DNA from 2 places in the Anaerotruncus sp. 1XD42-93 genome. Region 2 is predicted to be linked to the other one. Evidence: a T-box and tRNA genes for the amino acid it is inferred to sense, from the RefSeq annotation. Region 2 holds a T-box; the other holds one or more tRNA genes.
What was found. A T-box is a leader RNA that pairs with one kind of tRNA and senses whether it is charged. The one in region 2 lies ahead of pheS (phenylalanine--tRNA ligase subunit alpha), so its partner is inferred to be a tRNA-Phe.
Positions count from the first base shown of each region.

Region 1: it has a tRNA-Phe gene. The T-box ahead of pheS (phenylalanine--tRNA ligase subunit alpha) is inferred to sense a tRNA for this amino acid. The anticodon was not compared.

Region 1 covers NZ_QZEG01000004.1:50,882-55,299, forward strand. Annotated here, with positions in the region: gene D5269_RS02670 (cytidylate kinase-like family protein) at 1-259, shown strand, start outside; gene D5269_RS02675 (ABC transporter ATP-binding protein) at 344-2,092, opposite strand; tRNA gene D5269_RS02680 (tRNA-Val) at 2,460-2,535, shown strand; tRNA gene D5269_RS02685 (tRNA-Asp) at 2,542-2,618, shown strand; tRNA gene D5269_RS02690 (tRNA-Phe) at 2,625-2,700, shown strand; tRNA gene D5269_RS02695 (tRNA-Gly) at 2,704-2,779, shown strand; tRNA gene D5269_RS02700 (tRNA-Cys) at 2,842-2,916, shown strand; gene D5269_RS02705 (ROK family protein) at 3,107-4,234, opposite strand.
Region 2 covers NZ_QZEG01000022.1:1,509-5,926, forward strand. Annotated here, with positions in the region: gene D5269_RS09540 (RING finger protein) at 1-493, shown strand, start outside; gene galU (UTP--glucose-1-phosphate uridylyltransferase GalU) at 570-1,445, shown strand; T-box leader at 1,512-1,741, shown strand; gene pheS (phenylalanine--tRNA ligase subunit alpha) at 1,837-2,856, shown strand; gene pheT (phenylalanine--tRNA ligase subunit beta) at 2,871-4,418, shown strand, end outside.

The sequences.
Region 1 (4,418 bases), on a different contig from region 2:
TGTCGTGCGGATCTATGTGCATGCGCCGTTCGAACACTGCGTCAATGAGTCGATGCGGATTCATCCGCAGATGACCCGCGATGAGGTCACCCGCTATATCACCAGAATCGACAAGGAGCGCGCGCTCTACTACAAGTACTTCACCGGTCTGGACTGGAAAAATGCGGATAACTATGATCTCTGCCTGAACAGCAAGGAACTGGGTTGGGAGAAATGCGTTTCGCTGGTCAAGGCATATCTGGAAATCAAACTGAGCTGAACAGGAAAATAGAAAGGAACCCCCGCTGCCCCAAATGGGGCAGCGGGGGTTCCGCTCATACTTTAAACTTTCCATTATGTGGAATTATGTGTTGGATTCCTCATACATACTGTACAGGCTGTGGTAGATGCCCCGTTTTTCCATCAGTTCTGCATGGTTCCCCTGTTCGGCGATACCATCTTCGGTCAGGACAAGAATCGTATCCGCCCCGCGGATGGTGGTCAGCCGATGGGCGATCGTGAAGGTGGTACGCCCATGCGCCAGTTTTTCGAGCGACTGCTGCACAATCCGCTCGCTTTCGTTGTCGAGCGCGGAGGTGGCCTCGTCGAGGATCAGGATGGGCGGGTTTTTGAGGAATACGCGTGCGATACTGATCCGCTGTTTCTGGCCTCCGGAGAGCCGCACCCCGCGTTCCCCGACATAGGTGTCATACCCGTCCGGGAACTCGCTGATAAAGCTATGCGCGCCCGCCAGCTTGGCCGCCTCAATGACCTCCTGCCGGGAGGCGCCCGGCTTCCCGTAGGCGATGTTTTCATAGACCGACCCGGCAAACAGGTAGACATCCTGCTGTACCACCCCGATCTGCTGCCGGAGGGAGTGGAGGGTGAGGGAGCGGATGTCCTGCCCGTCGATCAGGATGCGTCCGCTGGTCACGTCGTAGAACCGCGGGATCAGGTTGCAAAGGGTGGTTTTGCCACTGCCCGAAGGCCCGACCAGCGCGACGCTTTCCCCGGGTTTGACCGTCAGGTTGATGTCCGCAAGCACAGGGGCAGGGTCGTCCGCATAGTGGAACCCGACCTGCTCGAACCGGATGTTCCCCTCGACCTGCCCCAGCTCGGACGCGTCTGGTGCATCCTCAATGTCGACCGGCGCATCAATCACTTCAATGAACCGTTCGATCCCGGTCATGCCGCGCTGGAACTGCTCGGTAAACTCGACAATGCGCCGCACCGAGGCCAACAGCGTCGTGACATAAAGCAGGTAGGCGATGAAATCAGCGGCGGTGATCTTTCCATAGGTCATGAACAGCCCGCCGATCACCATGACCGCCAGGTACATCACCCCGTCATAGATGCGGGTGGTGCTGTTGAACCCCGCCATATAGCGGTATTGCTCTTTTTTGATCTCGAGAAACGCCTGATTTCCTTCGTCAAACTTTTCCTTCTCCAGCTCCTCATTGGCAAAGGATTTGACCACGCGCACGCCAAGGAGGCTGTCCTCGACCTGTGCGTTGATCTCGCCTGTCTGGTTGCGGGACTTTTTAAATGCCCGGCGCATCCTGCGGTTGAAATAGATGGTCGAAAGCAGCATGAGCGGGATGATCGCGAAGATAATCAGGGTCAGCGTGAGGCTGTAGTTCGAGAGGATCGCAAACGATACCACGATTTTCAACCCGGCGATGAAAAATTCTTCGGGGCAGTGGTGGGCAAACTCGGTCACATCGAACAGGTCGCTTGTAATCCGCGCCATGATTTGCCCAATCTTGTTGCTATCGTAAAAGGTGTAGGACAGCCGCTGGAGATGGTCAAACAGATCGCGGCGCATGTCGGTTTCGATCCGGGCTCCCATCACATGCCCGATGCTCTGCATAAAATAGTTTGCGGATGCATCGACGATCCGCAGAACCAGATAGAGCAGCCCGACCCGCAGGATGAGCGGGACAGTCAGCCCGATTGCACCGCCGGTGCCGCGGTTGGTGAGAAACCGCACGATCAGCGGCAGCACCAATTCGCAGACGGTGGTGAGCGCTGCGCAGACCAGGTCGATCAGCATAATTGCGGCGTAAGGTTTGAAATAGGGGGCGAAGCGGCGTAAAAGCACGCTCGTCTTCATCTGTCGATTGTTCAAAAAGGTCCCTCCCGGTGAATTTGTTGCCTGTCAAAGGCGGTTTGGCAGGCGGGCAGGCTTAGAACCCGTATTCATAATCCGGCGCTCCCGGATTATGAATACAGGTTCTTAATATTGGCTTGCATTTCACTGATCCCGCAGATTATTCTATCACAAATCCGGACAGACTACAACCGTACCCGACTGCGCACAAAGGCTGTGTATCAGCGCTTTTTACGCCCTTTTCAGGGAAGGCGGATTTTTTTCGGAATTTATTTTGCATTTTTTCAGAAAAACTATTGACAAACCGGTCCATATCGCGTATAATAAGTAAGCACTCTTCAAGAAAGCATAAAGAACGCAACGCCGTTATGGGAGCATAGCTCAGCTGGGAGAGCATCTGCCTTACAAGCAGAGGGTCACAGGTTCGAGCCCTGTTGTTCCCACCATAAAATGGCCCGGTAGTTCAGTTGGTTAGAACGCTAGCCTGTCACGCTAGAGGTCGTGGGTTCGAGCCCCATCCGGGTCGCCAGAGTGTGCCTTTGTAGCTCAGTTGGTAGAGCAGAGGACTGAAAATCCTCGTGTCGTTGGTTCGATTCCGACCGAAGGCACCACACGCGGGTTTAGCTCATTTGGTAGAGCGCCACCTTGCCAAGGTGGAGGTAGCGAGTTCGAGCCTCGTAACCCGCTCCAAAAAAAGGGGATCTTTTGTGTCACACAAAGTCCCTTTTTCCATATACTAAGTATATGGAGACGGCGCCATAGCCAAGCGGTAAGGCAGGAGTCTGCAAAACTCTCATTCCCCGGTCCGATTCCGGGTGGCGCCTCCAAATCATTTTGAAAGACCTCTTTCGTTAGAAAGAGGTCTTTTTTACGTTCAAAATTCGATCCGCCTATTCAAGGATCTTTTCGACAAGTGAAATCCGGGTTCCCGGTCGAAGGTCTGGGGAAATAGCGGCAGGTATAGAAATACCGCCGCTATTTGCGGTTTCAGCCGCTTTTCGGAATATGACAGGCTTCTCACCCCTGTTCGACCCGTTCAAAGACATCCGCGATGGCGCCATATGCGCTTGCATATTTTCCAAGGGTGGCCAGGCTGATTTCGGCGTGCATCGGGGAAAGACTAAAAGCAGTGTCGCGAATCTCCTGGATAACTCCGGACATCGCCTCAATAACCGGTCCCCCCAGGATCACCCGTTCGGGATTGAGCAATCCGATGAAATTTGCCAGAACAACCGAGAGCTCCAGAACAAATTGAGAAACGGTCTCACGCGCCAGGATATCCCCTGCGCAATAGGCGTCAAAGAGCGCCTGACAGCTCCCGAATGTTTTTGACAGGGTGTGTGCGGAAACCTTCTGTTCAAAAACACCGGTTTCACCCAGCACATTAAACCGTTTTTGGCGGATGTCATCGGTTCCGATCTGATAGCAGATTTCCCCCGACAGTGAGTGGCTTCCATCAACGACCTTGCCGTTGCAGATGACCGCCCCGCCGACGCCGTTCCCGATCGAGAGAAACAGCATATCGTCGGTTCCTTTGCCCGCGCCCAGCCAGCGTTCTCCCAGAGCTGCGCAGTTGGCGTCGTTGCCCAAAAAGACCGGGTATGGGAACTGGGATTGCAGAACCGAACCGGCATTGTAGTGGTGCCAGTTCAGGGTTCCGGAATGGAGCACGATGCCTTCGCGGGTGACGGTACCTGGCACGCTGATGCCAAGACCCGAGATCGTCTGGTCGGCAAGGCCGCTCTCCGAAATCCCTTGTTGGATGCGCTCGATCAGCGCGGAAAGCTGGTTCGTAGAGGGGAAGGTGGTCTTAAACACACAGCTTCCAAGCAGATTGGTTATGACCAGCAGGGTTTCGCTCCGGGCGATCGAAACCCCGATTCCATAGGCGGAGTCAGGGTTGAAGCCGAGCATCCAGGCGGGTCTCCCGGCCCCCTTTCCTGCTGTGCATTCGCCCAGATCAATAATCATGGACTTTTTCAGAAGGTCCTCTACGATCAGCGAAACGGTGGTTTTGCTCAGAGAAAGCTCCCGCGCGATTTGGGCGCGGGAAACCGGCTGACATTCCTTAATCATGTCAAGCACAAGCGACCGGTTGATTCTTTTGATAAATTCTACTGTGGCGACTCTCTTATTTCCGGACATGACGCTCTCCTCAATAAAAGTTGTCAACTTAATAATACTAATTATGGACTAAATCTGCAATAACAGAAAATCTCATAATTGTATTATATTATAAATAGAAATTTAGAGAATGTCAATAGAATAAACGCTTGTTTTGTTGAATTTTACCGTTAAAAATTAAGAGCATGTAAACAAAACCGGTTTT
Region 2 (4,418 bases):
AATATCATTTAACTTTTCGGCATTCCTGTTCCATTTTGTCTATTTCTTTTACCGCAAAATGTATCTGGCTGGGACGCTCCTGCTTCTGCTTGCGGCAATGACCTTTGTTCCTGCACTGTTTATTGCGCGGGAATACACGATATTTGTGCTGGAAAACTTCTCAGATATCTCTGTTGGGATCATGCCGGTGTTCGAGCCGGTCAACCACCTCTGGGCCTATCGCCTACTTCCTTACACCCGAATGGTTATGCTCGGGATCATGTTCCTGCTCGCGCTTTTCGCCAATCAACTCTATATGCAGCATGTGTTCCATAAGGTCGCTAAAATCCGCGAACATTTGGGCAGCACGGCGAACGATCAAATCTATACCGATTCCCTTGTCCGCTGCGGACGGACCAGCCGTGTTGCAGTCGTTCTCTGCCTCGTTGGCGCAGCCGCAGCCTATTTTGGATCATGTCTGCTGATCGCTCTTACTGTCATCGCAGGGGCTTAGTGGATAGACGGAAGCTTTCTGCCAAAGACACCAAATAGCTTTTTTAGACAACGATTTGTGTTATGGAGGGTTCTCTATGAAAGTACGTAAAGCAGTCATCCCGGCAGCCGGTTTGGGCACACGGGTGCTTCCCGCTTCCAAGGCTGTCCCGAAAGAGATGTTACCCATCGTAGATAAACCGGCGATCCAGTATATCGTGGAAGAAGCGGTCGCCAGCGGGATCGAGGATATTCTAATCATCACCAACCGTGGGAAATCCCTGATTGAGGATCATTTCGACCATGCCCCTGAGCTGGAGGACAAGCTCCGTTCGTCCGGCAAACAGGATTTGTTCGATCAGGTGGTTTCGCTGGCGCATCTGTGCAATATCCAGTATGTGCGCCAGAAGGAAACGCGGGGACTCGGCCATGCAGTTGGATGTGCAAAATCATTTGTCGGCAACGAGCCGTTTGCGGTGCTTTATGGGGATGATGTCGTCATCTCCCCGCCCGGAAAACCCGCAATCGGCGAACTGATCGCAGTCCATGAAACCTATGGAAAGAGTGTGGTCGGTATCAAAGAGGTGCCCGATGATCTGCTGCGCAGCTACTGCACGCTTGGAGTTAAGCCGGTTCAAAATGCGGTCTATGAAGTGTTCGACATGATCGAGAAGCCGCTCCCCGAAGAAGTGATTTCGAATTTCGCGATTCTGGGGCGGTGCGTTCTGACTCCGGACATCTTCGAGCTGATCGAGAATACCCCGCCCTCCCGAAACAACGAAGTCCAGCTGACCGACGCGATGCGCACCCTCGCCAAACGGGGAGATATGATGGGGATTGCCTACACAGGGAAACGTTACGATATGGGAAACAAGCTCGGGATTTTGCAGGCGACCATTGAGGTAGGACTTACCCATCCTGAAATCGGAACCGGCCTGCGGGCCTATCTGAAGGAAATCGCCTCCACCCTTTAACAAAGGCAGGCGATCAAAAAAAGCCCCTTGCAAATTTGTTCAGGATATGCTATGATACCTCACAGTAACAACGCTGAGATCGGGAAAGTAGCCTGTCCCCCGCTGATTCAGAGAGGTTTGTCACCGGCTGAAAGCAAACTGCAGTGGAAACAGGTGAAGTTCGCCCGTGAGCGGCTCCGCTGAACCGGAAGAAGTAGGCGGCAGACGGTTTGCCCCGTTACCGGCAGCAGGAGTGCCCGGCCTTGGCTGGGAATATGGGTGGTACCACGGACGCTTTTCAGCGGTTCGTCCCTTTTCGGAGGGACGGACTGTTTTTTATTTGGAGCGGGACGATATTTCCCGGAAATCCTGCACCGCAGTTTTCAAAGGAATCATTAGGAGGAGAATCACCATGCTAAACGCACTGCAAACGATCAAGGAGCAGGCGGCACAGGCGCTGGCGCAGACCGGCGACCCCAAACTGCTCGATGAGCTTCGCGTCAAATACCTCGGAAAAAAGGGTGAACTGACTGCCATCCTCAAGCAGATGGGCAAGCTCTCGGCCGAAGAGCGGCCGAAAGTGGGTGCCTTCGCAAACGAGGTGCGCGCCTCTATCGAAGCGCTGATCGACGAAAAAGCCGCTTCGATCAAAGCTGAGATGCAGTCCAAAAAGCTGGAGGCTGAAAAACTCGACGTCACAATGCCCGGAAAAGCCGCCCCGATCGGCAAACCGCACCCGCTCACCAAGGTATTGGATGAAGTCAAGGAAATTTTCCTTGGGATGGGTTTTTCGATCGCGGAAGGCCCGGAGGTAGAACTGGATTACTACAACTTTGAGGCTCTGAATATTCCGAAAGACCACCCTGCCCGAGATACACAGGACACCTTCTATATCTCGGACAACGTGCTTCTGCGGACACAGACTTCCCCTGTCCAGATCCGCACAATGGAAAACCAGAAACCGCCGATCCACATCATTGCTCCTGGAAGGGTCTACCGTTCGGATGCAGTCGACGCTACCCATTCCCCTCTCTTCCACCAGATCGAAGGGCTGGTAGTCGATAAAGGGGTCACCATGGCGGATCTGAAAGGTACGCTAGAACTGTTTGTCAAACGGCTGTATGGTGAAGAATCGGTGGTCCGGTTCCGTCCGCACCACTTCCCGTTCACCGAGCCGTCCGCTGAGCTGGATGTCCAGTGCTTCGCCTGCAAGGGTGAGGGATGCCGTCTCTGCAAGGGCGAAGGCTGGATCGAAATTCTCGGCTGTGGTATGGTGCATCCCAAGGTGCTTTCGATCTGCGGAATCGACCCCGAGGAGTACAGCGGATTTGCGTTTGGGATGGGGCTTGAGCGCATCGTCATGCGCCGCTACAACATCAGCGACATGCGCCTGTTCTTCGAGAACGACGTACGGTTCCTCAACCAGTTCTAAGGGGGTAAACGATCATGAATTTGTCGATCAGATGGCTACAGGATTATGTGGATATTGGACATGTCTCCCCCCGCGCATTCGCGGAGAAGATGACCATGTCCGGTTCCAAAGTGGAAGGTTACGAGATCGAAGGCAGCGAGATCCGCAACGTGGTTGTTGGCAAGCTGCTTTCGGTAGACCCGCATCCGAATGCGGAAAAACTGGTAATCTGCAAGGTGGATGTCGGCTCGGGGGAGCCGATCCAGATCTGTACCGGCGCACACAATGTCAAGGCCGGCGATATTGTACCGGTTGCGCTGGATGACAGCGACCTGCCGGGCGGCAAGCACATTCGAAAGGGCAAGCTGCGCGGCGAGGAAAGCAACGGGATGCTCTGTTCGCTCGGCGAACTCGGACTGACGCAGCACGATTTTCCCTATGCTGACGAGGATGGTATCTTCCTGCTGGAAGAACCGGACGTCCAGCTCGGACAGGACATCCAGAGTGCACTCGGCTTAAATGATACCTGTGTTGAATTTGAGATCACATCCAACCGTCCCGACTGCCTGTCTGTGACCGGGCTTGCGCGGGAGGCGGCGCTCACCTTCGATGTTCCGCTGAACCTGCCCAAACCGGCTGTCAAAAATACAGTGGATGACATCCACAACTATCTCTCGGTAGAGGTCACCGCACCCGATCTCTGCCCGCGCTACGTCGCGCGGATGGTCAAAAATATCAAAATTGAGCCTTCCCCGCGGTGGATGCGCGAGCGCCTGCGTGCTTCCGGTGTCCGCCCGATCAATAACATTGTTGACATCACCAACTATGTCATGCTGGAGTACGGCCAGCCGATGCACGCATTTGACCATAAATTTGTTGAGGGCGGGAAGATTGTCGTCCGCCGCGCAACCGAGGGAGAAACGATTGTGACACTCGACGGAGTGGAGCGCACACTTACTCCAGATATGCTCACGATTGCCGATGCAAAAAAACCGTCCGCGGTTGCGGGCGTGATGGGCGGCGAGTATAGCGGCATCGTTGACGATACCAATATGATCGTCTTTGAGTCCGCCTGCTTCAACGGGCCGTCGGTCCGCACCACTGCCAAAAAGCTCGGGATGCGCACCGAAGCTTCCGGACGGTTTGAAAAGCAGCTTGATCCCGCAACCTGCATCCCTGCGGTTGAGCGGGCCTGCGAGCTGGTAGAGCTGCTCGGCGCAGGAGAGGTGGTCGGCGGTACGATCGACGTGGACAATGCGGACCGGACAGAACGCCGCATTCCATTCGATCCGGCATGGATCAACCGGTTCATCGGCATCGACGTGCCAGTCGAGAAGATGAAGGAAATTCTGACCCGCCTCGAATGCCGGATTGACGGCGGCGACGTGATCCCGCCCTCCTTCCGCCTCGATCTGGAGCATAAAGCAGATATCTCCGAAGAGATTGCCCGGTTCTATGGCTACGACAAAATCCCTTCGACTGCAATCCGCGGGGTTGCAAACGGCAGCTATACCGACAAGCAGAAGTTTGACCGCAGCATCCACTCGATCCTGCGGGCGCAGGGATTGTCCGAAATTTCGACC